Regions from separate parts of the Ornithinibacillus liuyingii genome, predicted to be linked through region 2. Evidence: predicted binding sites of a transcription regulator. Region 2 holds the regulator's gene; the other holds the start of a gene.
What was found. Region 2 encodes LexA, which represses DNA repair genes until DNA is damaged. Its sites were predicted from a motif close to CGAACATATGTTCG; they were not measured.
Positions count from the first base shown of each region.

Region 1: a site for LexA is predicted at 6,634-6,647, ahead of ACSKT4_RS10990 (DNA polymerase IV). Genes of this name have one in related genera too.

Region 1 is NZ_JBPWOS010000007.1:89,589-106,658, reverse strand. It holds gene ACSKT4_RS11020 (glycerophosphodiester phosphodiesterase) at 1-475, shown strand, start outside; gene namA (NADPH dehydrogenase NamA) at 491-1,507, shown strand; gene rnz (ribonuclease Z) at 1,521-2,444, shown strand; gene ACSKT4_RS11005 (aldehyde dehydrogenase) at 2,460-3,827, shown strand; gene ACSKT4_RS11000 (DNA alkylation repair protein) at 4,174-4,881, opposite strand; gene ACSKT4_RS10995 (iron chaperone) at 4,958-5,329, opposite strand; gene ACSKT4_RS10990 (DNA polymerase IV) at 5,381-6,616, opposite strand; gene ACSKT4_RS10985 (M20/M25/M40 family metallo-hydrolase) at 6,778-7,896, opposite strand; gene ACSKT4_RS10980 (acyl-CoA carboxylase subunit beta) at 7,915-9,468, opposite strand; gene mce (methylmalonyl-CoA epimerase) at 9,468-10,286, opposite strand; gene ACSKT4_RS10970 (acyl-CoA mutase large subunit family protein) at 10,311-11,963, opposite strand; gene prli42 (stressosome-associated protein Prli42) at 12,127-12,270, shown strand; gene ACSKT4_RS10960 (aromatic acid exporter family protein) at 12,317-13,297, opposite strand; gene ACSKT4_RS10955 (BrxA/BrxB family bacilliredoxin) at 13,367-13,798, opposite strand; gene ACSKT4_RS10950 (dihydrolipoamide acetyltransferase family protein) at 13,886-15,166, opposite strand; gene ACSKT4_RS10945 (alpha-ketoacid dehydrogenase subunit beta) at 15,182-16,165, opposite strand; gene ACSKT4_RS10940 (thiamine pyrophosphate-dependent dehydrogenase E1 component subunit alpha) at 16,178-17,070, opposite strand, start outside.
Region 2 is NZ_JBPWOS010000001.1:474,628-491,697, forward strand. It holds gene mutL (DNA mismatch repair endonuclease MutL) at 1-239, shown strand, start outside; gene ACSKT4_RS02375 (Dps family protein) at 358-807, shown strand; gene miaA (tRNA (adenosine(37)-N6)-dimethylallyltransferase MiaA) at 834-1,766, shown strand; gene hfq (RNA chaperone Hfq) at 1,810-2,034, shown strand; gene spoVK (stage V sporulation protein K) at 2,218-3,153, shown strand; gene hflX (GTPase HflX) at 3,214-4,458, shown strand; gene ACSKT4_RS02400 (methionine gamma-lyase family protein) at 4,460-5,689, shown strand; gene ACSKT4_RS02405 (MerR family transcriptional regulator) at 5,795-6,211, shown strand; gene glnA (type I glutamate--ammonia ligase) at 6,272-7,603, shown strand; gene lexA (transcriptional repressor LexA) at 7,745-8,368, opposite strand; gene ACSKT4_RS02420 (YneB family resolvase-like protein) at 8,640-9,299, shown strand; gene ACSKT4_RS02425 (DUF896 domain-containing protein) at 9,385-9,621, shown strand; gene tkt (transketolase) at 9,722-11,722, shown strand; gene sirA (sporulation inhibitor of replication protein SirA) at 12,047-12,499, shown strand; gene ACSKT4_RS02440 (YneF family protein) at 12,551-12,772, shown strand; gene ACSKT4_RS02445 (cytochrome c biogenesis CcdA family protein) at 12,989-13,693, shown strand; gene ACSKT4_RS02450 (Na(+)/H(+) antiporter subunit B) at 13,748-14,185, shown strand; gene ACSKT4_RS02455 (response regulator) at 14,212-14,583, shown strand; gene ACSKT4_RS02460 (CcdC family protein) at 14,610-15,089, shown strand; gene ACSKT4_RS02465 (DUF2621 domain-containing protein) at 15,156-15,623, opposite strand; gene ACSKT4_RS02470 (ATP-binding protein) at 15,876-16,991, shown strand.

The DNA.
Region 1 (17,070 bases), on a different contig from region 2:
TCGCTTAGAAGACTTCCTTACATGGATTAAACCAAAGAACTTATACGTCAATATTGAATTGAAAAATAACAAAATTGACTATAGTAATTTGGAACAAATAGTCTATAACCAGTTAAAGGAACATCGTTTATTGGAACGGACAACTTTATCAACATTCAATCCGAATAGTGTAAAACGACTAGCTAGCTATCAGGATGAAGTGGAAATAGCATTCCTTACCTCAAAGCGAAATGCAAACCTAGTCGAATATGCTAAAGCATTAGGTGCCAATGCACTACATATTAAATATCGTTTAGTACATCCATTACTAATTAGCCAAGCTCAGGAACAGAATATGCCGGTTCGTGTATATACCGTAAACAAATACTCGCATATGATGCACTGTTTTGAACAAGGGTGTGACGGTATCTTTACCGATGTCCCATACAAAGCACTTATGTTTAGAAAAGTATTCCAATATAAGAAACAATTATAAATGGAGGTTTTATTCATGACTAAATTATTTACACCTATTACATATAAAAATATGACATTAAAAAATAGAATCGTTATGTCTCCGATGTGCATGTACTCCTGTGAAAACGAGGATGGCAAACTAACACCTTTCCATCTCACACATTACATTTCTCGAGCAGTCGGTCAAACTGGATTAATCATGTTAGAGGCTAGTGCTGTAGAACCTGCTGGGAGAATTACAGCGAAGGATCTCGGAATTTGGGATGATGCGCATGTTAGTGGTTTAAGAGAGCTCGTTCACGAATTACATCGTTACGGCTCTAAGGCAGGAATTCAACTAGCACATGCTGGACGTAAAGCAGAGGATGAAGAGATTAGTTACGCACCATCTCCACTTCGCTTCAATGACAGATACCAAGAGCCATCTGAATTGGATCACCAAGGCATTAACAGAATTATAGCAGCTTTTGCAGAAGCAGCAAGAAGAGCAAAAGAAGCCGAATTCGATATGGTGGAAATCCATGCAGCTCACGGATATCTAATCAATGAATTTCTCTCACCATTAGCCAATAAGCGAACAGATGAGTATGGTGGTAGTAAAGAAAATCGTTTCCGTTTCCTTCAAGAGGTGGTAGAGGCAGTATCTAAGGAATTCACTGGTCCAATATTTGTCCGTATTTCTACAGATGAATATCACCAGGAGGGAAATACATTAGAGGATTTCTTGTATTATGCAACGCAATTAAAAGAATTAGGAATTGACTTAATTGATTGTAGCTCAGGTGGTGTTGTACCTGCAAAAATTAATCCATACCCTGGCTATCAAATAAAACGGTGTGAAACAATTAAACATACGGTTGGAATTCCAACTGGAGCAGTTGGTCTCATTACGACAGGTATTCAAGCAGAAGAAATTCTCCAAAATAATCGAGCAGACCTTATTTTCATTGGTAGATCCCTACTGAATAACCCATATTGGGCTAAAGAAGCTGCATATGAACTTAACTACGAACTAGAAGCGCCGAAGCAATATGCACGAGGTTGGAAATAAGGAGGCCAAATTCATGGAGTTATTATTTTTAGGTACAGGAGCTGGTGTACCCTCCAAGGAGCGAAATGTGACGGCCATCGCATTAATGTTACTTCAAGAAGCAAATAGTATTTGGTTGTTTGATTGTGGTGAAGCGACCCAACACCAAATTCTACACACTTCCATTAAACCGAGAAAAGTAAATAAAATATTTATTACCCATTTGCACGGGGATCATATATTTGGATTACCAGGCTTCCTGAGTTCCAGGTCCTTTCAAGGTGGAGAAGATGAATTAACTATTTATGGGCCAAAAGGCATTGAAGAATATGTACGAACTAGCTTGGAACTAAGTGGATCTCATCTAACCTATCCACTTTCTTTCGTAGAATTACGTGAAGGTAAAATATTAGAAGAAGAAGGGTTTATCGTATCCTGTAAGAAATTAGACCATGGTATACCAAGCTATGGATTTAGAATAGAAGAAATGAATAAGCCAGGAGAACTTCAAGTAGAAAAGCTTAAATCTGCTGGTATAAACCCCGGTCCAGTTTATAGTCTTATTAAAGAGAACGAAACGACTACACTAGAGGATGGTCGGATGATACACAGAAAAGACTATATCGGACCTGACAAACCCGGAAGACATATTGTCATTCTTGGGGATACAAGATCAACTGAATTAAATCAGGACTTTGTTCAAGCAGCAGATTTATTAGTACATGAAGCAACCTTCGACAAAGAAAGCTATGAGTTAGCACATAACTATTACCACTCTACCACTGCCCAAGCAGCGGATCTCGCTAAAGCTGGTAAGGTAAAAAAATTAGTCCTAACACATGTATCCTCCAGATACCAAAAACTGGATTTGGATCAACTACTTGATGAAGCACGAGCAATATTTCCAAATACGGAAATAGCACATGACTTTTTCAAATTATCTGTTCCATCCCATTAGAAGGAGTGGTATTTGATGAACATCCAACAATTGGTTGAAAACCAACGTAACTTTTTCTTAAATGAACATACACTAGATTATCGCTTTCGAATCGATCAACTACGAAAATTACGTTATAAGCTAGAAAAGTACGAAAAGAATATTTACCAAGCTTTAAAGCAGGATTTAAATAAATCAACTTTCGAAACCTTTACAACAGAGCTTGGTTTTTTATATAACGAAATAAAACATCTGGAAAAAAACTTAAAAGAGTGGATGAAAGATGAACCAGTGGACGCCCCTCTGACCCATAAAGGAACGAAAAGCTATATTCGCAAAGAACCATATGGAGTTACTTTAGTTATCTCCCCTTGGAACTATCCGTTACATTTGGCGATTGCACCTGCTATCGGAGCAATTGCTGCAGGAAATACAGTTATTATTAAACCGTCAGAATATAGTCCATCCACTTCATCTTTACTCGCTAAAATGGTCAAAGAAACATTTGATCCTAGCTTTTTAACAGTAGTAGAAGGTGCAAAAGAAACTAGTGAAGCGTTATTAAATCAACGCTTTGATTATATATTCTTTACTGGCAGTACTCCTGTAGGCAAAGTCGTCATGCGTAAAGCTAGTGAATATTTAACTCCGGTAACATTAGAACTTGGTGGGAAAAGCCCTGTTATTGTAGATAGAGATGCCAATATATCGATAACGGCTAAGCGAATTGTATGGGGAAAATTTTTAAATGCCGGACAAACTTGTGTTGCTCCTGATTATATTTATGTTCACAGTAAAATGAAGGATAAGCTTATCAAAGAAATGAAAAAGCAAATAAAGAAGCTATATAATAAAGATGCACTAACGAATAAAGATTATGTTCGAATTGTTAATGAAAAACACTTCCATCGCTTGTCAGCCTACCTTTCAAATGGCATAATAGCCTATGGTGGGAATACAGACAATGAGCAATTAAAGATTGAGCCAACCATATTAGATCAGATCACTTGGGAAGATCCTGTCATGCAGGATGAGATTTTTGGCCCAATACTACCGATTCTTACGTTTGAAACATTAGATGATGCGATCGCCGATTTAAAGCGTCGGGAAAAACCTTTAGCACTTTATTACTTTGGTGAAAAAGAGAGTAATCAAGAAAAAGTGATGACAAGTTTATCATTTGGCGGAGGTTGTATTAACGATACATTATATCATCTAGCAAATCCTAACCTGCCTTTTGGTGGAGTTGGCAGCAGTGGTATTGGTAGCTATCATGGGAAATATAGTTTTGATACGTTTTCTCATCAAAAAAGTATCTTGAAACAAACTACTAAAATGGATATACCACTTCGTTATCCTGGCGGTAAGCTTGCATTTTCATTAATTAAGAAAATATTAAAGTAACCGAGTAATCGTTTTTATATCCTCAGTGAATGTTAAAGAAGAGGCTTTAGACAAAAGAATTTATCTCAAATAAAAAACCGAATGATGAGCAACGACCACGCTCCGGAAATATACTTGCGGTTGCTTCCAGCACAGTGGCGACATCTGCTCGAAAGAACCTCGCAGTGTCTTCTTTACCGCTGGGCGCTGGTGAGCCTCCTCGTGCTAAGCACTTCGGGTTCTCAACCTTGCCCTATCCTGCTGCAGGAGTCTACGTATATTTCCGTAGCTAGTATCGTGTATCATTCGGTTTTACATTTAATTCTATTAGTTATCTGCCAACCCCTTCTTCTATATCAAGTATGGACTAGCATCTTACATATTTACGCTTAAAACCTAGTGAACCTCTGTCTAAATCCTTCTGAATCTTTTCGGAAGCATGTAAGATAGTACTTTTCTTGTTGTCCTTTTTCATTTCGACTGGCCCAATTCTCTTTGCCACTTCAACTGCCTTCTCGTGAAGGGGCACATACGAAATTGCAACGGTATAGATAAAATTATTCATGGAAGACTTCGTACGTTCTGGTGCTTCATGAATTGTCTTCATCACTTGATCCAACATACTGGAAAGCTTGTCCGAATTAAATTCATCATCTGGGCGACTACCTAATAACCAACAATAACAGCTCCAGCCTGCTGACATCTTAAGCTCCTCACCACTAGCAATCCATTTATCAGCTACTTCTTGAGCAATATCCGTTTCAGATAACGTTACAGCTACAACATAATCGGAAATCATATAAAAATATGCACTTTCCATCCAACGATTAAAGTCTTCCTCCGTCATCACGTGTGGGTCTGCGATAATACCAGCAAAATACATAGCATCATAGTTTCCGGTTACATATAATTCCTCTGCCAATTTTTGATTCTTCTTAATTTTTCTAGCAATTGGTTTCATTGCACCAGTCGCTACACCAAATAATGGTTCATGTGCGCCATTACTTAGGTATCTTTTTTTCGTTCGCTCCGTACCAAGTGATTCTAATTCTTCCATTACTGTTTTTAAATCCATGGCTTAACTTCCTTCCTGTAACATTCTTCTTCAATTAAATCGACCCCACTATCCGGTATTTACGCAAATACTACTTCTATTTACGCCAAAAAGTAGTACAGTCGGCTTTATCCAATATATTAAATGTAATCATTTTCTCAAGTAAAACATAGTCAAACGGATTATCCCACTTGAAGCGTACCAGTTCCTTCGTATGCTCTAAGCCTGCCTCCTCTATTTCATTTGCAAAGTGAATCATCCCTGCTCTTTCCGGTGCAACTGCTAGATGGTGTTTAGCCGCACTAAAACCAATAATATAGGTGCCATGATCAGTAAACATAGGTTGATTCCACTTCACTACTGGCATTAAATTGGGAAATGTCTTGATCACCCAATTCAAAACTTCCTCCATTCTTGCTCGATGTTCCAAATTATCGATGCGTCTTAAACATTCATCAAAAATTTCCATCTTATTTTTCCTCCCATCTACCTAGCTATTAATATAAATGCAGTATAACGTTTATTTTCTATAATCATCCAGAAAGTCTTTTTGAAAGCTAGTTTTAGGTTGTTGATTCACTTCCTCCTTCACCTCAACAAAGGGGTTTTTACCAAACTTTTGTGTTAATTTATCGATAGCATCGTACAGCTTTTCTTTTTCAGCATCCTTCTTATACGTAAACAAATCCAATTGTTGAGCAATATTTTGTTTTTCTTCTATATCCTGAACAGTTACGCCAAGTAAGCGAATTGGTTCTAAATTCCAATGAAGGTCAAAAAGTTCAAAAGCTACCTTTAAAATATCCTCCTTCTTTTCAATATAATTCGGAAGCTTTTTACTTCTAGTAATAGTACTTCGGTCATGATAGCGAATGGTTAACTGGACAGATCGACCTGCTGCATGCTTCCGTTTCATTCTACTCTCTACATTTTGGGCCAGTGCCGTTAGTAAGCTTCGGATTTCGTTAGCATCGGTTGTATCCACCGGCAATGTCTCGGAGCTACCAATACTTTTAAATTCATTTACTGCATCCGGATCGACTGGCCTCAAGTCAATACCATTCGCACGATTCTTTAACCGTTCACCATTAATACCCAATAACTGTTTCAATTGATAAACATCCGCTTCAGCCAAGTCACCAATGGTATGAATATCCATTGTGTTTAATTTTTCCGCTGTCTTTTTCCCTACTCCATACATTTCAGCGACTGGTAATGGCCATAGCATCATAGGAATATCTCGTTTTCTTAGGATTGTAATTCCCATTGGCTTCTTCATATCCGATGCCATTTTTGCTAAGAATTTATTCGGAGCAATACCAATACTACACGGCAGATCGAGCTCTCTTTTTATTTTGTGCTGTAATTCCTCAGCTAATTGTAGCGTATTAGAAGGTGATGTGGCGTCCGTTACATCCATATACCCTTCATCAATTGATACGGGTTCTACAAAAGGCGTTATAGAATTTAGTATTTTAAATATTTCACTTGAGGCGTAGCGATACCGTTCAAAATTAGGGCGGAGGATAATTAATTCCGGGCATAATTTTCTTGCTTGCCAAATTGGCATCGTTGTCTTAACCCCTTTAGCCCTAGCTTCATAATTGCTTGTAATAATAATCCCTTTTCGCTCCTCTGGATTTCCAGCTACTGCTAATGGTTTTCCTTTATATGCTGGATGATAGGCCGTCTCCACCGAAGCATAAAAGCTATTCATGTCCAAATGAAAAATAATCCGTGCCTTATTCGCTTTCATATCACTTTACACCTTTCCGAACGGTTGTTTCTACTTTTATTATATCACAAAAACAAAAAAGCCCTTTATACTAGTAGAAAGGGTTAATTGGATTTAAAGAAAAAAACATTAAAGATGCCAATAAAGGTATCTTTAATGTTCATGGAAAAATATAAGATGAATTAATTAGCAACTTCTTCAATGATTGCAGCTACTAATTCCGTTACTTTTACTAATTCCTCAACTGGTATACGCTCATTTGTCGTATGAATTTCTTCATATCCTACTGCTAAATTGACAGTCGGGATGCCAAATCCTGCAATAACGTTCGCATCACTTCCACCACCGCTCTTCAGTAGCTGACTTTCTCTACCAATCGATGCGGCTGCCTTTCTAGCAACTTCAACAACTTCATCTCCAGCCTGTTGTTTGAATCCGGGATACATTACCTTAATATCCACAATTGCTTCTCCGCCCATTTCTTTAGCGGTTGTTTCATAAGCTTCCTTCATGGCCTTCACTTGAGCTTCCATTTTTTCCGGCACTAGGGAACGCGCTTCTGCTAGGATTTCCACATGATCCACTACGATGTTTGTTTGCTTTCCGCCTTCAAATCGACCAATATTTGCTGTCGTTTCTTCATCAATTCTTCCTAATGGCATTTTAGCAATAGCTTTAGCAGCAATGGTAATAGCAGAAACTCCTTTTTCCGGTGCAACACCAGCATGGGCTGTTTTGCCTTTAATAATGGTATTAATTTTTGCTTGCGTTGGCGCAGCAACGATAATATCCCCAACTTTTCCATTACTATCTAATGCATATCCAAACTTCGCATGAATCATGGATGGATCTAGTGCTTTGGCACCGACTAATCCAGACTCTTCTCCCACCGTAATCACAAATTGCACATCACCATGTTGGATATTGTTCTCTTTTAGTACACGAATCGCTTCAAGCATGGCACTAAGTCCCGCTTTATCGTCTGAACCAAGAATCGTTGTACCGTCTGATACAATATATCCATCCTGAATAGATGGTTTAATACCTTTACCCGGTACTACGGTATCCATATGGGAAGTGAAATAAATCGGGTCAACCCCATCCTTATTCCCTTTTAATGTACAAATAAGGTTATTCGCACCATGACCTGTCTTTTCTTTTGCCTCGTCTTCTAGTACTTCCAACCCTAGTTCGCTAAACTTCTTTTTCAAAACCTCTGCAATTTCAGCTTCAAAGCCTGTCTCTGAATCTACTTGAACTAGCTCCATAAATTCACTAACTAATCTGTCCTTATTGACCATGTTGTTAACCCCCTAAAATTAAAGAGGAATATTCCCATGTTTTTTGCTTGGGCGATCCTCTTTTTTATATTGTAACATTTCTAACCCTTGAATAAGCTTTATCCGAGTTTCCCTAGGGTCGATAACATCATCGACCATGCCTAGCTTTGCCGCAATATATGGATTTGCGAACTTTTCTCGATATGTATTAATCTTTTCTTGACGTGTTTTTTCAGGGTCTGTACTTGCCGCAATCTCTTTAGCAAAGATAATATTTGCTGCACCTTCTGGTCCCATAACTGCAATTTCTGCATTTGGCCATGCATAAACTAAATCTGCACCAATTGATTTACTATTCAATGCTACATAGGCACCACCATAAGCTTTTCTTACAATAACAGTTAGCTTAGGTACTGTAGCTTCAGAATATGCATATAAGATTTTAGCTCCATGTCGTATGATACCACCATGTTCCTGTTTTATGCCAGGAAAGAAACCTGTCACATCTTCAAATGTAATAATTGGGATATTAAAACAATCACAAAAGCGAATAAATCGTGCTGCTTTATCACTTGAATCAATATCGAGTCCACCTGCCAAATGTTTCGGTTGATTACAAACTAATCCAACTGTTTGACCATGTACTCTCGCAAAACCTACTACAATATTTTTAGCAAATTCTGCATGAATTTCATAAAAGCTATCCTCATCCACTACTTGTTCAATAACTCGTTTTATATCATATGGTCGTGTAGAATCAAATGGAACAATATCAACTAATCCTGGTCGATAATTTTGTAGGGCATCTTCTGTTACGGTCCTTACTGGTGGTTTATCGTTATTATTGTTCGGTAAATACGATAGCAATTTCTTCACATGATTTAATGCATCTGTCTCATTTTCTGCTTGGAAATGGGCATTGCCACTTTTACTATTATGAATATGTGCTCCACCTAAATCTTCAGAGGAAATTTTTTCTCCTGTTACCGTTTCAATAACTTTAGGCCCCGTAATAAACATTTGTGAGGTCTTCTCGACCATTATCACAAAATCCGTTATAGCTGGTGAATATACCGCTCCACCTGCACTTGGTCCCATAATAACGGAAATCTGCGGTATATAGCCGGAATAAATGGCATTACGGTAAAATACTTGACCATACCCATCTAGTGAGGATACCCCCTCTTGAATTCTAGCACCACCAGAGTCATTTAATCCAATAAATGGGACACCATTCTTTGCCGCAAGATCCATAACGACAGCGATTTTCTTTCCATGCATTTCACCTAAAGCCCCACCATAGAGAGTAAAATCTTGTGCAAATAAATAGACTGGACGGCCATCGATTTTTCCATACCCAGTGATAACACCGTCCCCCATTCCACTGGACCCATTCATTTCAAAATCGGTTCCACGAGATTCAATAAACGTATTTAATTCAACGAAACTCCCGTCATCTAATAAGTAATCAATTCGTTCCCTAGCAGTCCATTTCCCTTTAGCATGCTGCTTTTCAATCCGTTCATCCCCACCACCTAATTCTGCCATTCTCCGTTTATCATAGAGCTCATTAATCCGATCAAACATATCCATCATGCTTCTTCTCCCCCTGCTTCTTCACATAGTTCAAACAGTACGCCATGTGCTGATTTAGGATGTAAGAAAGCGATTTGTGATTGATGACTGCCTTGTTTCGGTTCTGCATTAATTAATTGAACACCATTCTTAGACAAGCTGTTAATCCTTGCCTGAATATCATCAACATCTAAGGCTATATGATGGATGCCTTCTCCTTTTTTTTCAATAAATTTATGAATAGCAGAGGAATCCTCTAAAGGTTCTAGTAATTCAAAACGACTCTCCCCAATTTTAAGGAAGGCTACTTTTACTCCCTCAGACGCTACCTCTTCCACTCCCTCTAGTTCTAACCCTAATGTCTTCGTATAAAATGGTAGCACCTGATTGATTGATTTAACGGCAATACCAATATGGGATATTCTGTTAGAAATACTACCTTCCTGTACTCCTACTAGTTGATTAATATAATCTGCTAACGCTTCAATCGTAGAACCACTTGTAAAAATTTCCTTTACCCCTTTTTCTTTAAGGAATGGAATATCCTCTGAAGGAATGACACCGCCACCAATTACTGGAATATCTTCAGCACCTAACGCTTTTAATTCCTCAATTACTTTTGGAAAAAGGGTACGATGTGCACCTGATAAGGAAGATAATCCTACTACATCAACATCTTCCTGAATTGCCGCTTTGGCTATTTGAGCTGGTGATTGTCTTAAGCCAGTATAGATTACTTCCATTCCATGATCTCTTAACCCTTGAGCGATTATTAATGCACCTCGATCATGTCCATCAAGACCAGGTTTTGCTATTAATACTCTTATCTTTGCCATACTATGTTCTCCTCCCCTTTTGTATTAGATGCTACCGTATTCTCCAAACTCTTGACGGAGTACATTACATATTTCTCCAACAGACGCATAAGCTTTTACGGCATTTAATATATATGGCATTAAATTCTCATCGGCTTGACTTGCTGCCCATTTCAGTTGTTTTAATGTACTTTCTACCATTTCACTATCACGTTTTTCCTTTATCGACTGGAGCTTAGCCTTCTGCTCCCGTTCTAATTCTTCATCTACCTTTAATAATTCTGGATTAACCTCTTCCTCGATTGTAAATTTGTTTAACCCAACAATTATTTCCTCATCCTTTTCAATTTTTCTTTGTGTTTCATAAGCTGTCCGATGAATTTCTCGTTGCATATAGCCTTCCTCTACAGCAGATACTGCTCCGCCAAGCTCGTTAATTCGCTTCAAGTAAATTTCTACCTCTGCTTCTATTTTATCTGTCAATGCCTCCAAGTAATATGAGCCACCTAACGGATCAATCGTGTCTGCAACGCCACTTTCATGGGCAATGATTTGTTGTGTTCGTAAAGCTATCCGTGCCGATTCCTCTGTTGGCAGAGCAAGAGCCTCATCACGAGAGTTTGTATGTAAACTTTGTGTACCACCAAGAACTGCTGCCAATGCTTGCAGAGTTACACGAACTATATTATTATCCGGCTGCTGGGCAGTTAAAGTAGAACCACCTGTTTGGGTATGAAAACGGAGCTTCCAACTCTTCGGATTTTTTGCTTGATAATGCTCTTTCATAATTTTAGCCCACACTCTTCTAGCTGCACGGAATTTCGCAATCTCTTCAAAGAAATTATTATGGGCGTTAAAAAAGAATGCTAGTCTAGGAGCGAATGAATCCACATCCATCCCTGACTCGATAGCTGCATCTACATAAGCCATTCCATTAGCAATCGTAAAGGCCGCCTCTTGAACTGCTGTAGATCCCGCTTCTCGAATGTGATAGCCCGAGATACTAATCGTATTAAATTTTGGAACAAACTTCTGGCAGTATTCAAAGATATTGGTTATCAATCTCATGGACGGCTTTGGAGGAAATATATACGTTCCACGAGCAATATATTCTTTTAAAATATCATTTTGAATTGTCCCTGTTAATTTTTCCATAGGAACACCTTGTTTTTCTCCAACAGCAATATACATACAGAGCAAAATGGATGCAGGAGCATTAATCGTCATCGACGTACTAACTTGATCTAAAGGTATTTTCTCGAGTAGGTCTTCCATATCATAAAGGGTATCAATTGCCACTCCAACCTTTCCTACTTCCCCTTCAGCCATCGGATCGTCTGAATCATAACCAATTTGTGTTGGGAGATCGAAAGCTACAGATAATCCAGTCTGCCCTTGTTCCAATAAATATCGGAAGCGCTTATTTGTTTCTTTTGCCGATCCGAAACCAGCATATTGACGCATCGTCCAATATTTACTTCGATACATAGTCGGTTGTATTCCACGTGTATACGGGTATTCCCCTGGAAAACCTAGCTTATCCATATATGTACTATCTACTTCTGATGGGTAGTACAGCCTTTCTACTTCAATAACTGAACTAGTTAAAAAAGTTTCCTTCCGTTCAGGAAAGCGCTTTAATATTTCTGCAACCGAATCTTTCCACTTCTTTTGAACCTCTTTTTCATCGATATTCATACTTGTTCCCCCATTCTGTTAAACTCGAATCTTCCCATCTGTTCAAATAAGGAAAATATTAAGATAATTTATACTAAAAAAATAGGATTGAATTTATTACTTGTCCTATTACTATTTTAACGTTAAAATAAGTAGAGCATATGGATTGAAGGAGGGCTAACAAATGTCTGCAAACCAAACTACCAAACCTGTACCAAAACGAAAATCCAAACGCGAACGTCGTATGAAGCTAGCAGTATATATTATGATTATTGCCATGGTTGTTTCTACAATAACTTATGGTTTAGCTGTGTTTGTTGGTTTATAAAGGAATGGTAAGACTGGATTACAGATTCAAGTAATCACAGTCTTTTTTATTTTGCTACTTTTGGTTTCCTCCATAAGCTTACATCACTATCTTTATATCGCTTCTTGATGATAAGGTAACCCTCAATTTCATGTAATAATCGAAATAAATTTGCCCGTGTTTCAAATTCCTCTTGCGTTGTTGGTAAATCCTCGTTATGAAACTCATCACGTAATTCCTTCAATTGCTCGAGAAATACAATGGCCGTATTCTCAGGATGAACAGAATCAGCTAATCCCTCGAAGAAATCTGCAATTTTTAATGATATTTCATCGCGATTCGGTAGTTTTGTCACTAAAGGAAGCATCCTTCTAAGTAAATCTAATTGCTTATTACGCATGTAAAAATAGTCATAATAAGTATGCTGGGATCGTAACAAGTGATTTTCCCTATCAATTTCAACTAATCGAGTCGCTTGTTCGAGTAATTCCTCTGATTGTCTTATTTCTTTGCCATCCCATACAGTATTATTATTCCTTAAATATAGAGCGATTTCGGTTAGTACCATCCGAAAGTTATGCTCCAATTTCATTTGAATTTGCTTTAATTTTTGGTCGTATCCAGGCATATATAAGTTTATTAATAGACCTGTTCCTATCCCTACCAAGATGATAATAAATTGTTGAAGCAATAGTGAAACGGGAATACCGTTAGTACTATAAAGATTGAGGATAATGACGGAACTGGTTATAATCCCTGGAGTAACTTTTAACCATACTGTAACCGGAATAAATACCATAAGCATCAATCCTAAAACAACCGGATGATAGCCAATAAACTCAAAAAACAAATACGAAAGTATACTTGCAACAATACAGGCTAATAATCGATGCCACGCACTAATAACGGACTGTTTACGTGAGGGCTTAATTGTCAAAATCGTTAGTATCCCAGCTGAAGTGAAATTGGTCAGTCCTAACGCTTGTGCTATAACGATTGAGATAGGTGTGCCTATTGCTGTTTTAATAGTTCTATACCCGATTTTCACCCATTTTTCTCCTTTTAACAAGAAATAAGACTGACCTTATGGTATAGGACAGCCTTATTTGGTTCTTTCTTATACTTCTTCACAATGTTTGTCAAACATCTCTTGAAGCTTCGTCATTACTTCCATTGCACTGTGGCCTTCAATGTCATGACGCTCAAGCATCGTTACAATTTTTCCATCTTTCAAAAATGCAAAAGAAGGTGATGAAGGCGGATAGCCTTCGAAATATGTACGAGCTTTCTCTGTAGCTTCACGATCTTGTCCAGCAAACACTGTTACTAAATGATCAGGACGTTTATCATAATGAATCGCATTAGCAGCAGCTGGACGAGCTACACCACCAGCACAACCACAGGTTGAGTTAATCATGACAAGTGTTGTACCCTCACGATTCAGTGCAGCATCTACATCTTCAGGTGTTCTTAGCTCCTCATATCCTGCTTCTGTTATATCTTTACGTGCAGCATCAACGATATCATTCATAAATAAATTAAAATCCATACAAGCCACCCCTTTATGTTAAGTTTCTTCTTTCCTAACATATAGGTTATCAATTTTGCAACTAAAATTCAATTTATAAAACTTGATCTAATACACTTGAACGGTATTTTCATTCATATTTTCCAGTGTTTCTTTTACATAGGCTAAAAATTGACCACAAATCAATCCATCTAAAATTCGGTGATCCAGTGATAAACATAGATTTACCATATCTCGAGCAGCAAACATGTTATTAATGATAACCGGTTTTTTCACAATCGATTCAACTTGTAAAATGGCAGCCTGGGGATGATTAATTACTCCCATAGACTGTACAGAGCCAAAGGAACCAGTATTGTTAACTGTAAATGTACCACCTTTCATGTCACCAGCAGTTAGTTTATTGGTACGCGCCTTTTGAGCTAATTCATTTATTTCTCTTGCTATCCCTTTTATACTCTTTTCATCCGCATGCTTAATAACTGGTACAAATAACTCTTGATCTTTCGCAACCGCGATTGATAGATTTATATCCTTACGTTGAATGATTTTATCCCCTGCCCATGTACTGTTTAACTGTGGGAATTTTTTCAAGCCTTGTGCGACCGCTTTTACAAAGAATGCAAAGTAAGTTAAATTATAACCCTCATTTTGTTTGAATTCAGATTTAATTTTATTTCGGTAACTAACTAGATCGGTAACATCTACTTCCACCATCATCCAGGCATGTGGTATTTCCGTTTTGGAGCGTACCATATTTTGCGCAATGACCTTACGTACTCCTGTTACAGGGATTTCAATATCCCCAACCTGGCTAGTAGGTTGTGAGACAGGTGGAACAGAAGCAGTGGATTGCGGTTGTGCTTCCTCTTTTTCTTTTGGAGCTTGTGTATTCACCGATTCGCTCACTGGTGCACTAGGAATATCACCTGTAGCGATAATCTTTTCGATATCTTTACGCGTGATTCTTCCACCACGACCAGTTCCTGTCACGAGCTCTAAATCTATATTGTTCTCTTGTGCCATACGGAGTACAGCTGGAGAATAACGTTTTTTCATAGATTGGTCTAAAGCGACCTCCGTTGTCGAGGTAGAGGCTTCCTTCGTTACGTCCTTCTCAGCTTCATTGGATTCATTAGCTGCACCAGCTTCTGTTTCGATATAGCAAATTAGTTCTCCAACAGCGACCGTTTCTCCCTCACCTGTAACGATTTCTTTGATTGTTCCAGTAAAGGAAGAAGGCACCTCTGCATTGACTTTATCTGTCATGACCTCAGCAATAGGATCATACTTGTTAATATGATCTCCTTCTTTAACAAGCCAAGAGCTTATGGTTCCTTCTGTAACACTCTCCCCTAATTGGGGCATCGTAATTTTTTCCAGTGCCATCGTTTTCCCTCCTAGTTAAAATTCAGCTAATTCACGAATTGCTTTTTCGATTTTATCAGGATTCATCATAAAGAATTTTTCCATTGTAGGTGCATATGGCATGGCAGGTACATCAGGTCCAGCAAGTCTTTGAATAGGAGCATCTAGGTCAAACAAACAATTTTCTGCAATGATTGCTGCAACTTCCCCAATAATACTACCTTCTTTATTGTCCTCTGTGACTAATAGAACCTTTCCAGTCTTTTTGGCAGCTTCAATAATGGCTTCCTTATCCAATGGATAGATTGTACGTAAATCTAAAATATGGGCATCAATACCTTCTTCTGCTAACTTTTCAGCAGCTTGTAAGGCAAAGTGAACACATAATCCGTATGTAATGATGGTAATATCGGATCCTTCACGTTTCACATCCGCTTTACCTATTGGTAATACATAATCATCTTCTGGCACTTCACCTTTTAGTAAACGATAAGCACGTTTATGCTCAAAGAATAATACTGGGTCATTATCCCTAATTGCTGCTTTTAATAAACCTTTTACATCATAAGGTGTGGAAGGCATCACGATTTTTAATCCAGGTTGGTTAGCAAAAACAGCCTCAACCGATTGTGAATGATATAAAGCACCATGAACTCCACCGCCATAGGGTGCTCGAATGACAATTGGACAGTTCCAATCATTATTTGAACGATAACGAATTCTGGCTGCTTCTGAAATAATTTGGTTAACCGCAGGCATGATAAAATCTGCAAACTGCATCTCAGCAACTGGGCGCATTCCGTACATTGCTGCACCGATACCGACACCGGCAATAGCGGATTCTGCTAGTGGTGTATCTAGAACACGGTATTCACCGAACTCATCATATAATCCTTCTGTAGCCTTAAAAACGCCACCTTTTTTCCCAACGTCTTCCCCTAATACAAAAACCTTTTCATCACGTTGCATTTCTTCTCTTAAAGCAGTAGTAACAGCTTGTATATAAGACATGACTGGCATGGTTATCCCTCCCTACTTTTCTTCGTAAACATATTTTAATGCATCTTCTGGTGCAGCATACGGAGCATTCTCAGCATAGTCCGTTGCTTCATTGACAATTGAGTTGATTTCATTTGTCATATCTTTTTCTACTTCGTCCGTTAACACACCAACATCTTTTAGATACTGGGAAAATGTGAATATAGAATCAAGTTTTTTCGCTTCTTCTACTTCTTCACGACCACGATATGCACGGTCATCATCATCACTTGAGTGAGCAGTCAATCGATAAGATACTGCCTCAATCAGTGTTGGACCTTCACCACTAATTGCACGGTCACGAGCTTCTTTTACTACTTTATATACTTCTAATGGATCGTTTCCATCAACAGTGTAGCCTGGCATACCATAACCAATGGCTCTGTCCGATACCTTTTGGTTTCCTAGTTGTTTTTCCGCAGGTACGGAAATGGCATATTTATTATTTTCAACCATTGTAATTACTGGTAATTTATGAACTCCTGCAAAGTTCAACCCTTCATGGAAATCTCCCTGGTTAGACGAACCTTCACCTAATGTGACAAACGAAACAAATTGCTTCTCTTCCATTCTTGCAGCAAGCGCAACACCAACGGCATGTGGCAATTGCGTTGTAACAGGAGATGAACCCGTTAGAATTCGATTTTTCTTCTGACCAAAGTGACTTGGCATCTGTCTTCCACCAGAGTTTGGATCTTCTGCTTTGGCGAAGGCGGACAACATTAATTCTTTTGCTGTCATACCAAAAGCAAGTACAACTCCTAGATCACGATAATAAGGTGCTATATAATCTTCTTGACGATTTAAAGCAAACGCAGCTCCAATCTGTGCTGCCTCCTGACCTTGGCAAGAAATAACGAAAGGAATCTTCCCAGCACGATTCAATA
Region 2 (17,070 bases):
TAGATCAAATTATGCATGATGAACGAATTAATGTTGAGTCGATACGGGAAGAGGCGGCCATTTTAATGTCATGCAAACGTTCCATCAAAGCGAATCATCACTTAAACCATGATGACATGTTTCGCTTGCTGGAAGATTTAAGAAAAACGACTGATCCATTTACATGCCCACATGGTCGGCCGATCATTATTCATTTTTCTACGTATGAGTTAGAAAAAATGTTTAAACGTGTGATGTAATAGGTATATTTCATCTGCACTTCGATAATGCTAGTAATAAAAGCCTAAGAATAAGGGATGATATGCCCTGTTTTAAAATGGTACTGCTTTTTCTAGTAGCAAAAGAGGTGGAGTGCAGATGGAAAATCAAAAGCTGATAAATTTTTTAAATCAATTACTATCGAATCAATTTGTTATGTATGTAAAACTACATCGTTATCATTGGTTTGTTCAAGGAAGGCATTTTTTTCAACTACATGCATTGTTTGAAGAAATGTATGCCAAATTCGCAGAAGACCTTGATGAAGTAGCAGAGAGAATACTGATGATTGATGGTAAACCATTAGCGACAATGTCAAAATACTTAAAAGAAGCGACGTTAGTAGAAGCAAACGCAGATGATAAAGAAGATGAAATACTTGATCAACTACATGACGATTACAAACAACTCATTGCAGAGATTAAAGAAGTCGGTTTTAAGCTTGCAGACGAAAGAAATGACGAGCCTACAAAAGACTTATTAATTACGCTAGTAGGAAGCTATGAAAAATATGTTTGGATGCTATCCGTATATCGCGCATATAAATAATAGAATGAATTATTAGGGGAAGAAGAATGAAACAAAAGGTTATAGCTATTGTTGGTCCTACTGCAGTAGGGAAGACAAACTTAAGCATAGAAGTTGCCAAAAAGTTTAATGGGGAAATTATTAGTGGCGATTCCATGCAAGTATATAGAGGCATGGATATTGGTACAGCAAAGATTAAGAAAGAGGAAATGCAAGGGATTCCGCACCATATGATTAATATAAAAGACCCTCACGAAAGTTTTTCGGTTGCGGATTTTCAATACTATGTTCAAAAATACATAAAGGAAATATCAGAACGAAACCACATTCCAATTATCGTTGGTGGAAGTGGTCTTTACATACAATCCGTGCTATATGATTACCACTTTTCTAAAGAAAAGCGAGATGATGCTTTAACGAAATCACTTGAAGCTGAAATGAACAAGTATGGAATAGAGCCATTGTATGATCGTTTAAAACAAATTGATCCAACACAAGCAGAAAAAATACATCCCAATAATTATCGAAGAGTTATTCGGGCATTAGAAGTATATGAGAAAACGGGGCTAACAATGACTGCATATCAATCACAACAACAAGAAGAAATGCCCTATGATTCGATGTTAATCGGCTTGGAAATGGAGCGTTCCTTGTTATATGAACGAATTAATCTGCGGATAGATGAGATGATTCGTGCGGGATTGTTAGAAGAAGTTCGACAATTGATTAATTGTGGATATGAGAATGCTTCATCTATGAAGGCAATCGGGTATAAAGAATTGATACCATATATTAAGGGAGAGGCGTCATTAGAGACCTCCGTTGAATTACTAAAGCGTAATTCAAGAAGGTATGCTAAAAGACAATATACTTGGTTTAAAAACAAAATGGATGTTCATTGGTATCATGTTACACCATTAACCGTAAGTGAAAAAGTTAATGAGATTTTACATGATTTAGCAGGATTTCTTAAAAGTTAAGTAGAAATATAATAGTATAGATAGAAAAGAGGAGGAAACTTAGGTGGCGCAATCAGTAAACATTCAAGACCAATATTTAAATCAATTAAGAAAAGAGCATATTTCCGTTACTGTATTTTTAACGAATGGTTTTCAGTTAAGAGGAATCGTCAAAGCGTTTGATAATTTTACCGTATTGTTAGAATCAGAAGGAAAGCAGCAGCTAATTTTTAAACATGCAATTTCCACTTTTGCACCAGCTAAAAATGTCAATCTTGATAAAGAATAAACAGGGTGTATCCTTCAAATAAAGTGTGGAGCACAATAGGTCTGTCCTTGACATTGCAACTTTCTCATCTGTTGTATTGTCTAGGTCAGACCTTTATTCTGCTCTATGGGTTATGGTCTTATAGGCATTTGTCACAACTTTATCCTTCTAAACGTATAATAACATGACTAAGGAGTGATAAAGTTGGCTACGCAAAAGATTCATCACAAAAATGGTAAAATTAATATTGTTTTACAAGATAATAAAGTTACTAAGATAGATAACAATAATCATGAGGAATATGTAGGCAAAGACCCTTTTGCGCATATTGATCAAGAACTTTCGTCATTTGTTGGATTAACGGATTTAAAACGTAAAATAAAAGAAATTTATGCCACGATCATCATAAATGAAAAGCGAAGTCAAATGGGGCTTTCCAATACAAAGCAAGTATTGCATATGCTTTTTAAAGGGAATCCAGGTACCGGTAAAACTACAGTCGCGAGAAAATTAGCTAACATCTATTTTGATATGAATTTACTGTCAAAGGGTCATTTTATTGAAGCGGAGAGAGCGGATTTAGTTGGGGAATATATTGGTCAAACAGCTCAAAAAACCCGTGCTCTTATTCAAAAAGCACTTGGAGGAGTACTGTTCATCGATGAAGCGTACTCATTAGCCCGTGGTGGTGAAAGAGATTTCGGTAAGGAAGCAATTGACACACTCGTAAAACATATGGAAGATAATGGGGGTGACTTTGTCCTCATCCTTGCTGGATACCCTGATGAAATGGAACGATTTCTAACATTAAATCCGGGGCTAAAATCTCGTTTTCCATTTATTCTTGAGTTTCCTGACTATGATGTGGATCAATTAATGGATATAACAAGACAAATGGCATCGGAAAGAGAATATCAATTATCCAAGGATGCGGAATGGAAGTTAAGAAATTTCCTCTATAAACAAAGGAACGATCCTAATCGTAACTTTTCCAATGCTCGTTTTATTCGTAATGTAGTAGAACACGCCATTCGTATGCAAGCTGTACGTTTATTATATAAAGATGACATTTCGCCAGATGAGCTTATCTTACTTACAGGGAATGATTTAAAGCTAGAAGACATTCAATCGATTTGGTAATAAGTGTCATTTACAAGAGTAAACGAATCATAATAGTAATTTAAGGAGAGTATGAGCACAATGCCTGAAGAAAAAGTGGTAGTAATCGCTGTAAAAAAGCCGCAGCTGCAGGATGATTATTTTGCGTCTTCTCTAGAAGAACTTGTGTCACTTGTCGATACAGCAGGTGGTCACGTAGTAGATGTTATTACGCAGAATAGGGAACGAATTCATCCTGCTTTTTACATTGGTGAAGGTAAAATGGAGGAAATAAAGCAAAGGATAGAGGAACTAAATGTTGATTTAGTTATTTCGAATGATGAATTATCTGCAGGTCAGTCACGGAATTTAAGTGATTACTTTGATAGAAGGGTAATTGATAGAAGCCAGCTAATATTAGATATTTTTGCAGCAAGAGCAAAAACGAAAGAAGGTAAACTTCAAGTCGAATTGGCACAGTTGCAATACTTATTACCGAGATTACGTGGTCAAGGTGTCCAATTATCTCGTTTGGGAGCTGGTATCGGCACAAGAGGACCCGGTGAAACAAAGTTAGAGACAGACCAAAGACATATTAGAAGACGTATTGATGATATTAAAAGACGTTTGAAGCAAGTAGTGAAACAGCGTGATCAATATCGGAAACGTAGAAAACAAAATGAAGTGTTTCAAATTGCCATTGTTGGGTATACCAATGCTGGAAAGTCAACCCTTTTTAATCGGTTGACAAACAGCGATTCTTTAGAAGAAGATAAATTATTTGCAACACTAGACCCACTTACTCGAAAGGTGCAATTACCGTCTGGTTTGAATGTGCTATTAACCGATACGGTAGGTTTTATTCAACAGCTCCCAACCACTTTAATCGCAGCTTTTCGCTCCACCTTGGAAGAGGTCAGTGAGGCAGATTTCATTCTCCATGTTGTCGATAGTTCACATCCGGACAATGAGCAACACCAAGAAACAGTGCTCAAATTATTGGATGAGCTAGAATGTAGTACGATACCTATGCTGACTGTTTATAATAAAAATGACTTACTAAAAGATGATTTTATTCCAAGAAATCGCCCTTATATTGTCCTTAGTGCACTAGAAAGCAGGGATTTACATCGATTAGTAAAAAAGATAGAGGAAGTATTAACGACTGAATGGAATTCTTATCGCGTTTTAGTAGAAGTGGAAAAGGGTGATTTGCTAAATCGCTTTGAGCATGAGACAATTCTTTTGGAGAAAAACTTTGATGAAGAAACAGAATCATATAGTTTAAGTGGATTTATTCGTGCAGAGCATCCGCTTAATGGAATAGTAAAGGAGAAAAATACGTAACATGTTAGAGAAATTCGTAGAACAAGCAGAAAATGATATCGCAGAAATACACCGAGAGATTAATAAAACAGTAGAAATAAATCAAAAACGAGTTTTGGATGCTTTTAGAAGGAATAAAGTTAGTGATAGCCACTTTAATTCTACAAGTGGCTATGGTTATGATGATATTGGACGAGATACGCTAGAATCAGTCTATGCCGATGTATTTGGTGGAGAGTCTGCAATCGTTAGACCACAATTGGTATCGGGAACGCATGCCATTACAACGGTGTTGTATGGGTTACTTAGACCAGGTGATGAATTAGTCTATATTACTGGAAAGCCCTATGATACATTGGAAACAGTGATTGGCATTACAGGGGAGAAGACAGGATCATTAAAGGATTTCCAGATTACATACAACGAGGTACCATTAACAGAAGAGGGTCATATCAATTTCCCTAGAATAAAAGAAGTAATCCATGATCGTACGAAAGTGGTTGCTATCCAACGCTCTAAGGGCTACGCCGATCGTCCTTCTTTTACGATAGAAGAGATAGAAGAAATGGTTCGTTTTGTCAAGGAGATTCGTGATGATGTAATTGTGTTTGTAGATAATTGTTATGGTGAATTTGTGGAAGAGAAAGAACCTCTACATGTTGGAGCAGACATCATGGCGGGTTCATTAATTAAGAATCCAGGTGGTGGAATTGTACGAGCTGGGGGCTATATTGTAGGAAGAGAAGATTTAGTGACGTTGTGCGCATATCGTTTAACTGCTCCAGGTCTTGGGAAGGAATTAGGGGCTACTTTCCATTTACTACAGGAAATGTATCAGGGATTCTTTTTATCACCACATGTGGTAGGAGAGGCATTAAAGGGAGCAGTCTTTACTTCCAGATTATTGGAATTGCTAGGATTTATTACAACACCACATTACCAAGAAAAGAGAACCGATTTAATTCAGTCCGTAACGTTCGAAACAGCAGAACAAATGATAGCCTTTTGCCAAGCAATCCAGCAAAACTCGCCTGTCAATTCATTTGTAACACCATATCCTAGTGAAATGCCAGGATATGAGGATGATGTCATTATGGCGGCTGGAACATTTATTCAAGGCTCAAGTATAGAATTGTCAGCAGATGGCCCGATTCGAAAACCTTATACGGCGTTCGTACAAGGTGGACTTACGTATGCTCATGTAAAGATTGCGTTAATGGAAGCTGTACAAGCTATTATAGATAAGAAATAACGGTTGAACTTAACATACATGGTATATGTTAAGTTTCCTAACATCTGGTTGACAGAATAACTGACATTTATTATAATAATTTTGTAGATAAGGGAGGTCATAGTCATGAATGATAAGGATCGACGCTCCATGCCTTTGTTTGGAATCGGTATTGTAATGAAGCTTACCGAGTTAACCGCAAGGCAAATTCGCTACTATGAAGAAAATGATTTAATTCATCCAGAGCGAACAAAAGGGAATCAGCGACTATTCTCATTCAATGATGTAGATCGTCTACTAGAAATTAAGAATTATCTAGATAAAGGTCTAAACCTTGCAGGGATTAAATTATTACTAACTGATGAAGATTCTAATGTAGAAAAAACAGAAGAAAAGGAAAAAGCATTACCAAAAGAGAAGAAATCTGTTCTAACAGATAAGGAGCTTCGAGCGATTTTAAGACAAGAAATTACCGAAGCGAATCGATTTGGTAAAGCTAATCTACGACAAGGGGAACTTGCTAGATTTTTTGTGAATAGGTAGGTATAGGGGAAGTGAATTCCTATAAAATATACTGATTATAATTTAGGAGGAGAGAAATTTATGGGTTACTCGAGAGAAGAGATTGAAAGAAAAATCAAAGAAGAAAATGTTAAATTTATTCGACTTCAATTTACAGACATGCTAGGAACAATTAAAAATGTGGAAATCCCATTAAGTCAATTAGAGAAAGCACTTGATAACAAAATGATGTTTGATGGCTCATCTATTGAGGGATTTGTGCGTATTGAAGAATCTGACATGTATTTATATCCAGATTTAGATACATTTGTCGTGTTCCCTTGGACTTCAGAAAAAGGAAAAGTTGCCCGTTTTATTTGTGATATCTATCGTCCTGATGGTACACCATTTGAAGGGTGCCCACGTTATAACTTAAAACGTAATTTGAAGAAAATGGAAGAGCTTGGCTTTGATGCTTTCAATATTGGAACTGAACCGGAATTCTTCCTATTTAAATTAGATGAAAAGGGAGATCCTTCTTTAGAACTAAACGACCATGGTGGATATTTTGATTTAGCGCCTACTGATTTAGGGGAAAATTGCCGTCGTGATATTGTATTAGAACTAGAAGAAATGGGCTTTGAGATTGAAGCATCTCACCATGAGGTTGCCCCTGGACAACATGAAATTGACTTTAAATATTCTGATGCATTAAAACATGCGGATGATATTCAAACGTTTAAGCTAGTTGTTAAGACAATTGCTAGAAAACATAATCTTCACGCAACGTTTATGCCTAAGCCATTATTTGGAGTAAACGGTTCTGGAATGCATACTAACATGTCCCTATTTAAAGGTGGAGAAAATGCATTCTACAACCCGAGTGGAGATTTAGAATTAAGTGACACAGCCTATCAATTTATTGCAGGTATTGTAAAGCACGCTACTGGATTTACAGCGATAACCAATCCAACAGTTAACTCATATAAGCGTCTAGTACCTGGCTATGAAGCACCAAGCTATGTTGCATGGTCTGCAGCAAACAGAAGCTGTCTTATGCGTATTCCAAACTCTCGTGGTTTAAGTACACGTGTTGAGGCAAGAAGTGTTGATCCAGCAGCTAATCCATATATGGCATTATCTGTTTTATTAGCAGCGGGACTTGATGGAATCCGTAACAATATGACACCACCACCTGCGGTTGATCGTAATATTTATGTTATGACAAAAGAAGAACGTGATGAAGTTGGAATTAAAGATTTACCATCATCGCTAATTGATGCATTACAAGAACTTAAAAATGATGAAGTTATTGTAGAAGCATTAGGGGAGCATCTATTTGAACATTATATTGAAGCAAAAGAAATCGAATGGGATATGTTCCGCACAAGCGTACATCCATGGGAAAGAGATCAATATTTAACTAACTACTAATAGAAAAGAAAACCGGTGAGTATAGGAGAATCCTCCTAGCTCACCGGTTTATTTTGATAGAATTTACACTAGCTTTCCGATCCTATTAAAAACGCATTTGCTAAGAGAAGAGCAAATGCGTTTTTGTATTTCGATATATCGTTAATGAATATGACGATAAAGCCCAACTACTTTACCAAGAATCGATACATTCTTATATATTAATGGTTCCATTGTTGCGTTTTCAGGCTGTAAGCGAATATAATCTTTTTCTTTGAAAAATCGCTTTACGGTTGCTTCATCATCTTCCGTCATTGCTACAACAATATCTCCATTTTGTGCTGTACTCTGTTGTTTCACTATTACCATATCACCGTCTAAAATACCAGCCTCAATCATACTCTCACCATCAATTACTAGGACAAATAGATTTTCATCAGGACCTGCAGTTGAGCTAGGGACTGGCACAAATTCTTCAATATTTTCTACAGCAGTAATAGGTATACCAGCTGTTACTTTACCAATAACGGGTGCATAGCGAGCTTCTTCCCTAGGTATATTACTTTCTTCATCCAAATCTAGTATTTCTATTGCTCGGGGTTTAGTAGGATCTCGGCGAATAAAACCTTTGCTTTCTAATCTAGAGAGGTGCCCGTGAACAGTTGAGCTTGAGGCAAGGCCCACTGCTTCAGCAATTTCTCTAACAGATGGTGGATAACCTTTTAATTTGACTTGTTCTTTTATGTATTCAAGTATAGCTTGTTGTCTAGTTGATAATTTTGTCATCTATTAAACACCTCGCACATATTATTTATTAATGCTAGTTTACCATCGTATGGCATATAATGCAAACATTCGTTCGAAAAATCATTGACAAGATCATATGTTCTGATATAATAAAAATACGAACAAAGGTTCTTGTGATATAATCGAGAAGGGATGATGAAAAAATGTTTGGTAAAGTAAACAAGACAGATTTATTTTATATTGTTGCTTTTGCTGTAACATTAGGTTTCTTATACGTATCATTAATTAGTGCATAATAGGAGTTAATAAATTGAATGTCATTATATACTGCAGAGTAAGTACAGATAAAAAAGTTCAGGAAACGTCATTAGCTAGACAGAAGGAAGAATTATGCCAATTGGCAAATCGGTATCAATTCCATGTTGTAAAATGTATAGAGGAGCAAGCGAGTGGATATGAAGTAGAACGAGATGGAATATTTGACATGCTTGAAACGTTTGAACGTGGACAAGCAGATGCTCTCCTTATTCAAGATGAAACAAGATTAGGTCGAGGAAATACAAAAATAGCATTGTTTCATCAATTAGCGAAGTTGAATATTTCCATCTACACTGCGATTCACGATGGAAAGCTAGAATTATCCGAATCAGATTCTATGGTATTACAGATTGTCGGTATAGTGGAGGAATACCAACGCAAAATTCACAATGTAAAAATAAAACGAGGTATGAAAAAAGCGATAGAGAATGGCTATAATCCAGCTAAGAATCTTGCTAATCAGCATTTAGCTCCAGGTAGGGAGAGAAAGGAAGTACCAATCGAGGAAATCATTCGATTACGAAATAATGGCCTTACCTTCAGTGAAATTGCAAAGACGTTAACTGGATTGGGATATTCTATCTCAAAGGCTACTGTCCATAGAAGATACCAAGAATATCAAATAATTGATTCAGATAAGTTGAACAGGTAATATTAAAAAGCAAGAACGTGTCGTGTTCTTGCTTTTTAATATTAATAATGATGAATAAGATAGATTTATTCTAGGAGGTTATGAGATGATTTCAAAAGAAAAATTAGATCGTATTAATGCACTGGCTAAAAAGGCAAAGACTGCAGAAGGACTAACAAAGGATGAAGAAAAAGAGAGAAAAAAACTACGAGAAGAGTATTTAGGGAATGTCCGCAACTCTTTTAAGAATCAATTGAAGACCATGACGGTAATTGATCCAGCAGGAAATGACGTGACTCCTAAAAAGTTACGTGACATGCAGGAAAGAAACCAAAAACATTAGACATAGTAATATCATAATAAGGAATACTAGTACTTGTTAACTATCTACATTTTACAGAAAACAAGTATTACTATTCTTCTGACCGAAAGGAGTATTACGTATGTCTACTAATATAGAGCAAATGTCCATTAATGCAATTCGCACCCTATCCATTGATGCCATAGAAAAAGCTAATTCAGGACATCCTGGATTACCAATGGGTGCTTCTCCAATGGCGTATACGTTATGGGCAGACATAATGAATCACAATCCTAAAAATTCTAAATGGTTTAACCGCGACCGGTTTGTATTATCTGCTGGACATGGATCAATGCTACTGTACAGTCTGTTACATTTATCGGGCTATGACGTAACAATAGAAGATTTAAAGGAGTTTCGCCAGTGGGGTTCTAGGACGCCAGGCCATCCAGAAGTTCATCATACCGATGGTGTAGAAGCAACTACAGGTCCTTTAGGCCAAGGTATTGCAATGTCTGTTGGGATGGCGATGGCTGAGGTGTATTTAGCTGCTAAGTATAATAAAAGTGATATGAACATTATAGACCATTATACCTATTGCTTAGTTGGTGATGGTGATTTAATGGAAGGAATTTCGCATGAAGCGGCTTCCCTGGCTGGCCATCTAAGGCTCGGTAAATTGATTGTTTTATACGATTCTAATGATATTTCGCTAGATGGAGAATTAAACCGCTCTTTCTCGGATAATACGGAAGAACGTTTTAAATCCTATGGTTGGCAGGTTATTCGGGTTGAGGATGGAAATAATGTAGAAACGATTCGCATGGCATTAAAAGACGCGAGAGAAAATATCGAACAACCTACGCTAATTGAAGTGAAAACCGTTATTGGTTATGGATCTCCTAATAAATCAGCTTCTTCTGCTTCACATGGTGCCCCATTAGGTGAGGATGAGGTCTTGTTAACGAAAGAATTCTATCAGTGGCAGCATGAAGAATTCCGTGTTCCGGAAGAGGTATATGCTGATTTTAAAGAGAAGATACAAATAAAAGGCGAGAAACTAGAAGCAGAATGGAATATGCTTTTTGCCACTTATCGAGATAAATATCCACAAGAGGCTAAGGAACTAGAGATGGCCATTGCAGGTGAATTACCGCAAGGATGGGCTGATAACCTTCCAGTATATGAAGTAGGAAAGTCTCTTGCAACGCGAGCTTCTTCAGGCGAAGTATTAAATGGTATTGCTAAAGCCATTCCGTATTTCCTTGGTGGTAGTGCTGACCTAGCTGGCTCTAATAAAACCACCATTACCGGAGAAGAGGACTTTACTAGAGAGAATTATAATGGTAGAAATATATGGTTCGGTGTTCGTGAACATGCAATGGGTGCTGCACTGAATGGTATGGCACTTCACGGCGGGGTGAAGGTGTATGGCGGTACGTTCTTTGTCTTCAGTGATTACTTACGTCCAGCAATACGCTTATCTGCTATTATGAATACACCTGTTACATACGTATTTACACACGACTCGATTGCTGTTGGTGAGGACGGTCCAACACATGAACCAATTGAACATTTATCAGCGTTCCGAAGCATGCCGAACCTTTCCGTAATTCGACCGGCAGATGGAAATGAAACCAATGCTGCTTGGAGACTTGCGGTGGAATCGACAGATCAACCAACCCTTCTCGTATTAACACGACAGAACTTACCGACATTAGAGGGTACAAAGGAACAGGCATATGAAGGTGTAAAACGTGGTGGATATATTTTACGTGATTCCAATAAAGCAATCCCTGATGCGATCTTAATTGCTTCCGGTTCCGAAGTTCAATTAGCAGTGGAAGCACAAAAAGTACTTCGTGAAGACAATATAGATGTACGAGTGGTTAGCCTTGCATCATGGGATCGTTTTGAACGCCAAGAAGAAAATTATAAAGAAAAAGTTCTACCTAAATCTGTTACCAAACGAATTGCAATGGAAATGGGTTCTCCACTTGGCTGGGAACGTTACATTGGGCAAGAAGGGAAAATTATTGGCATTTCTACCTTTGGCGCATCCGCAAGTGGAGAAAAGTTAATCGAAGAATACGGATTTACCGTTGAAAATGTAGTAAAGCATGTAAAAGATATCGTTATGTAATGGAATCATGCTAGATCTAGATGGTATTAAGCGTATCTATTTTAAATCAGTGCATGATACAAGCTCAGGAATTGCATAGGCTCAAACAGAAGGAGAGGCTTCAGTGAGTTCATAGATATTCTTTCTAGTTAAAAGATAACCAAAAGCAAAATAGCCCCGACTGAAAAACATTCGGGGCTATTTAAAAATAACATAAATGTAGTTCCAACCTATTTTTCATCTATTAATCCATTCGACAAAACTAGTGATAATATATTTCACCGTTTGACATTCTTTTTTAATAGAAAACGTATAATAGATGAAAAAGGGGAGGGGCTATAGAAAATGAAAGAATATACTGTTTATTGGATAAAAGAAGAATTTGCTAAACACTATTACTATAAAAGTGATATTTTATATCGTTTTATCAAAGAGTATCATTTGAATCAATTAAGAAATGATTTACATATGCAATTCCATTATATTACGGAGAACTTCCCTAAGGATTCTTTAACTTCACAATTATGGAGACAGCCTAAAAACACACTTGGAAAAATTAATAGTAGCGAAATGCTAGAGCTTGGTAATAAACGGGAATTTATTACTTTACAGATTGAAGAAAAACATATAAAATTTCGTTGTGAAACATTACAGGATGCTGAAGCATTATTATTTCCTACTTTGAGACGGTTTCATCCATATTTATTCATTATGAATAGCGAATATGAAGATTATGGTTGGATTTCGCCTGCAAAGACAATTACAGCGTATAATAATGATCAAGTATTGTATTCTTAGGACTGTTTTACTATACTGTATAAGAGACAACACGAAGGAGGAAACGAATAGATGGACGTAATTTGGGTCGTATTAATTGCTATAGCAGCTTTAATTGCTGGTGTTGCTCTTGGATTTTTTATTGCAAGAAAGTATATGATGAGCTATTTGAAAAAGAATCCACCTATTAATGAGCAAATGCTACGCACGTTAATGATGCAAATGGGGCAAAAGCCTTCACAGAAGAAAATCAATCAAATGATGCGTGCAATGAATAATCAAATGGATAAATAGCATACTGCAATCATGTTATACAAAATCAAGTATACATTGCACAAAGATACCCCGTACTATTCCTAGTAGGGGTTTTTTCATGCGATAGTATAATTATCCTTTTAACCATATAAGAGTTTTGTCAATAGGTTATCCACCTAATTGTCAAATTCCAGATGCATAAATTGGTCAACCATCTGATATAATGGATGGCAGAAGCAAATTAGGAGGTTAAGTATGTCTGAGATAAATATTTTTCTTGCATTTGGTGCTGGATTTCTTTCTTTTATTTCTCCATGTGTATTACCACTTTACCCGGCATTTTTATCATACATAACAGGAATGAGTGTTAGTGAAATAAAAGATGACCATAAAATGTTAAATCGTAATAGTATTATTCATACGATATGCTTTTTAATCGGATTTTCTAGTATTTTTATTATTTTTGGATTTGTGACTTCCTCTATAGCTCAATTTCTTTTGACTTATAAGGATATAATAAGACAAGTGGGTGCTTTATTAATTATATTTTTTGGACTTGTCATTGTCGGTATTTTAAATTTTAAGTTTTTAATGAAGGATAGGAAGGTAACTTTTAAAAACCGTCCGTCAGGCTTTTTAGGTTCTGCCTTAATTGGGTTTGCCTTCTCATTAGGGTGGACACCTTGTACAGGACCTATACTAGCAGTAGTATTTACATTAACTGCAACCGATCCTAGTAAAGGTATGGTGATGATGATTGCATATATTTTAGGTTTTTCAGTCCCATTCCTTGTCCTTTCCTTCTTTATTGGGAAATTAGGTTGGATTAAACGGAATAGCCATAAATTAGTTAAAGTCGGCGGTTATATTATGATTGCTTTAGGTATTGCCCTATTTTTTGATTGGATGACGAAACTCACTGCTTTCTTAGCTGGTTGGATAGGTTTCAATGGATTTTAACGGTAAACTATATTATTATAATACCTATAGATTCTACATAAGGAAGTGTTATTTTTGAGCAAACCCAATAACTTAATTTTACAAACTGCAACTGCACTTATTGCCTTTATACTGCTAGGGTTTTCTGTATATTTGTTTTTTGCAGGTCATAACTCTCCAGGTGGTGGATTTATTGGTGGCCTTGTTACAGCAGCAGCTGTAGTATTACTATATATGGCATATGGTATTGATTTTGTAAACAAAATATTGCCAATCAATTTTCGAGCGCTGATTTCAGTCGGATTGTTAGTTGCATTCTTAACAGGTGTAGGTTCATTCTTATTTGATGTTCCATTTTTATCACATACATTTGGTTACTTTGAATTTCCTATATTTGGGGAAGTGGAACTAGCGACTGCAATGTTGTTTGACTTGGGAGTGTATTTAACAGTAGTAGGTGTAACCGTAACAATTATAATAAATATAGCAAATGATACAAAAGCAGAAGTTTGATTTTATATAATTGGGGGATTTGTTAAATGGCAAGAATTTTGGTAGTTGATGATGCTAAATTTATGCGCACGACTCTTCAATCGATTCTAACCAAGGATAACCATGATGTTGTAGGGGAAGCAGAGAATGGGAAGGAAGCAATATCACTTTTCTTAAAGGAAAAACCTGATTTAGTTATTATGGATATTACCATGCCGATTATGAATGGTATCGAAGCTATCAAAGAAATAATGAAGATTGATTCGAATGCTTCCATTCTTGTTTGCTCAGCGATGGGGCATCAGAAAGTGGTTGTAGAAGCGATAGAATTAGGGGCAAAAGACTTTATCGTAAAACCATTCGATGAACACCGTGTGTTGGAGACGGTTAATCGCGTATTATCACACATTACAAGCTAATCTATACACCGGGAAAGAGTGTTACTATGTTTTGGATAATAGCAAGTACAGTTGTAGCATTTGTGATGGCTTCTGTCATGATTGTTGTTCGCTTAAAAGCATCCAGAAAGCCCGCTTCTGTAAAAAGAATTATTTTACCACCTTTGTTTATGAGTACTGGGGCATTGATGTTTCTTTTCCCAGAGTTTCAGATAAAGTGGATTCAAGTATTAGAAGCCCTTACTGTTGGAGTTGTTTTCTCGATTTTTCTTATCAAAACCTCTAACTTTGAAATACGAAATGATAGAATATATTTGATTCCTTCCAAAGCCTTTATATTTATATTAGTTGGCTTACTGATAGCCAGATTAATTTTAAAGATTGCATTAGGAGGAACAATTACATTAGGAGAAACAAGCGGAATGTTTTTCTTATTAGCTTTTGGCATGCTTGGTAGTTGGAGACTAGCGATGTTATATAAGTATAAACAATTAGAAAAAGAATTAAAGGTGCCTTCATCTTCTTGAGGGCACCTTTCTTATTCGAAACGTATTGTTCATCGACATCTAATTCTCTAGCACTTCACACTATACTTATTGGCTTTTCTTATAACTAGCTTGCCAGTTCGTTCTATAATCCTCTTTAGATCGTTTAAATAGATGTTCATATGGAGATACATCGATTTGTTTTTCTTTTAATTTTTTTCGTAAGAATTTATGATCTCGCTTTGGTGTTGCGAGAATATATCCTTCGATGACAACATCCTGATTAATTTTACTCATCCCTTGTTCAAGCGCCACTTGCCCTATTTTACTAGCAATTTTTTGCCTAGCTACATCTCGGAATAATTCAGGGACGGGGGAGACCAACTCCTCAAGTAGATCTTTCTCTTCTTGATTCCACATATGCTTCGACTTCTCTATATAATGGAGCTCCCAATCCATCATGGATTTTCCATCTTCTTTTGGAAGCTGTTTTAAGAATTTGCGGAACATAAAGTATCCACCGATTGCCATAAATCCAATCATAAAAAATCCCCAAAACACTATAAAATATGACATAATATCCACCTTTTTCCTTCATTTTACTTTACTATCGTATCAAAATTTAGTTGAATTATAGGTAGCAGTTATGTAATTTTACTACTAAGCGTTAAAATTCTGATAAACTTATTACTTTTAATAATTATCTATGCTAATATTATTATAATTATAGTTTACTTTTTAAACAACTTTCATATTTGGATAAATATCAACATATAGTATAGTAAGCTTGTGAGATTGTAAGAATTTTGTAGTAAAGGGGCGGATCCAATGGAGAAAGAATCAAATAAAGACAGTATAGAGCAAAATTCAGCAGTGGTAATCAGCCCTTTTGAAAGCGTATTATCAGAAACGGATAGTCTTCATATGTTACCAGAGTTTATCACAGATTGGATAGAGCAAAATAGTAATGAGTTTTTCTCTTTATGGGATAGTAGAGGTATAGGTCTATATTTTTCAAAATCGATTGAACATATACTCGGTTTAAAACCTAGAGAATTAGTAGGTAAATCTTTTCAGGATTTTATACTTCCTGAAGATGTTGCATACATAAAGAAGGATTTTAATCAAGACACGTTTACAAACCAAACCTTTAATGTACATATCGTTAATTATGATCAAAAATACATATGGTGTGAAGTTAAAGTTGCAAAAATTACCGATCCAACAACTGAGGAACATCTCTATATTTGCACGACAAGAGATATTACAGAAAAAAAAGAAACCGAGGAAATGATGATTCGTTCAGAAAAAATGTCTATTGCCGGTCAACTAGCAGCTGGTATTGCGCATGAAATTAGAAATCCGCTAACATCCATTAAAGGGTTTCTTCAATTACTACAGGCTGGGGTAAATCGCAAAGATGTATATTATAAGATTATGATTGATGAGATTGAAAAAATGGAAACTATTACATCAGAGCTGTTGTTTATTTCCAAACCGCTTACGGATAATAAGAAGCAAGAATCTATCTTACAAATGATCAAAGATGTAATGGAATTACTTAAACCCCAAGCAAATCTGAAAAATATATTAATAGAAATAATTGGGGATGAACAATTTATCTATTGTGATAAATCCCAGATAAAACAAGTACTAATCAATATTATTAAGAATGCAATTGAGGCAATGGAGGAAGCTGGAAAGATTACGGTAATACTAAAGGATATGGCTGATGAGATTAAGATTGACATAGTCGATGAAGGGCCAGGCATAGATGAAGAAGTTATCCATAAGCTAGGTGAACCGTTCTTCACTACTAAACAGCAAGGTACTGGACTAGGTTTAATGATTACAAAGCAATTATTGGAAAGACATAATGCAAAGTTAGAAATCTTACAAAATGAAATTAAAGGGAGTACATTTCGGATTATTTTCCCAAAATAGGACTCATTGTTACTGCTATTGATATAATTAAGTAGGAAATTAATTCGAACTTGTGTATAAGTAATGCTTATCACCTTGA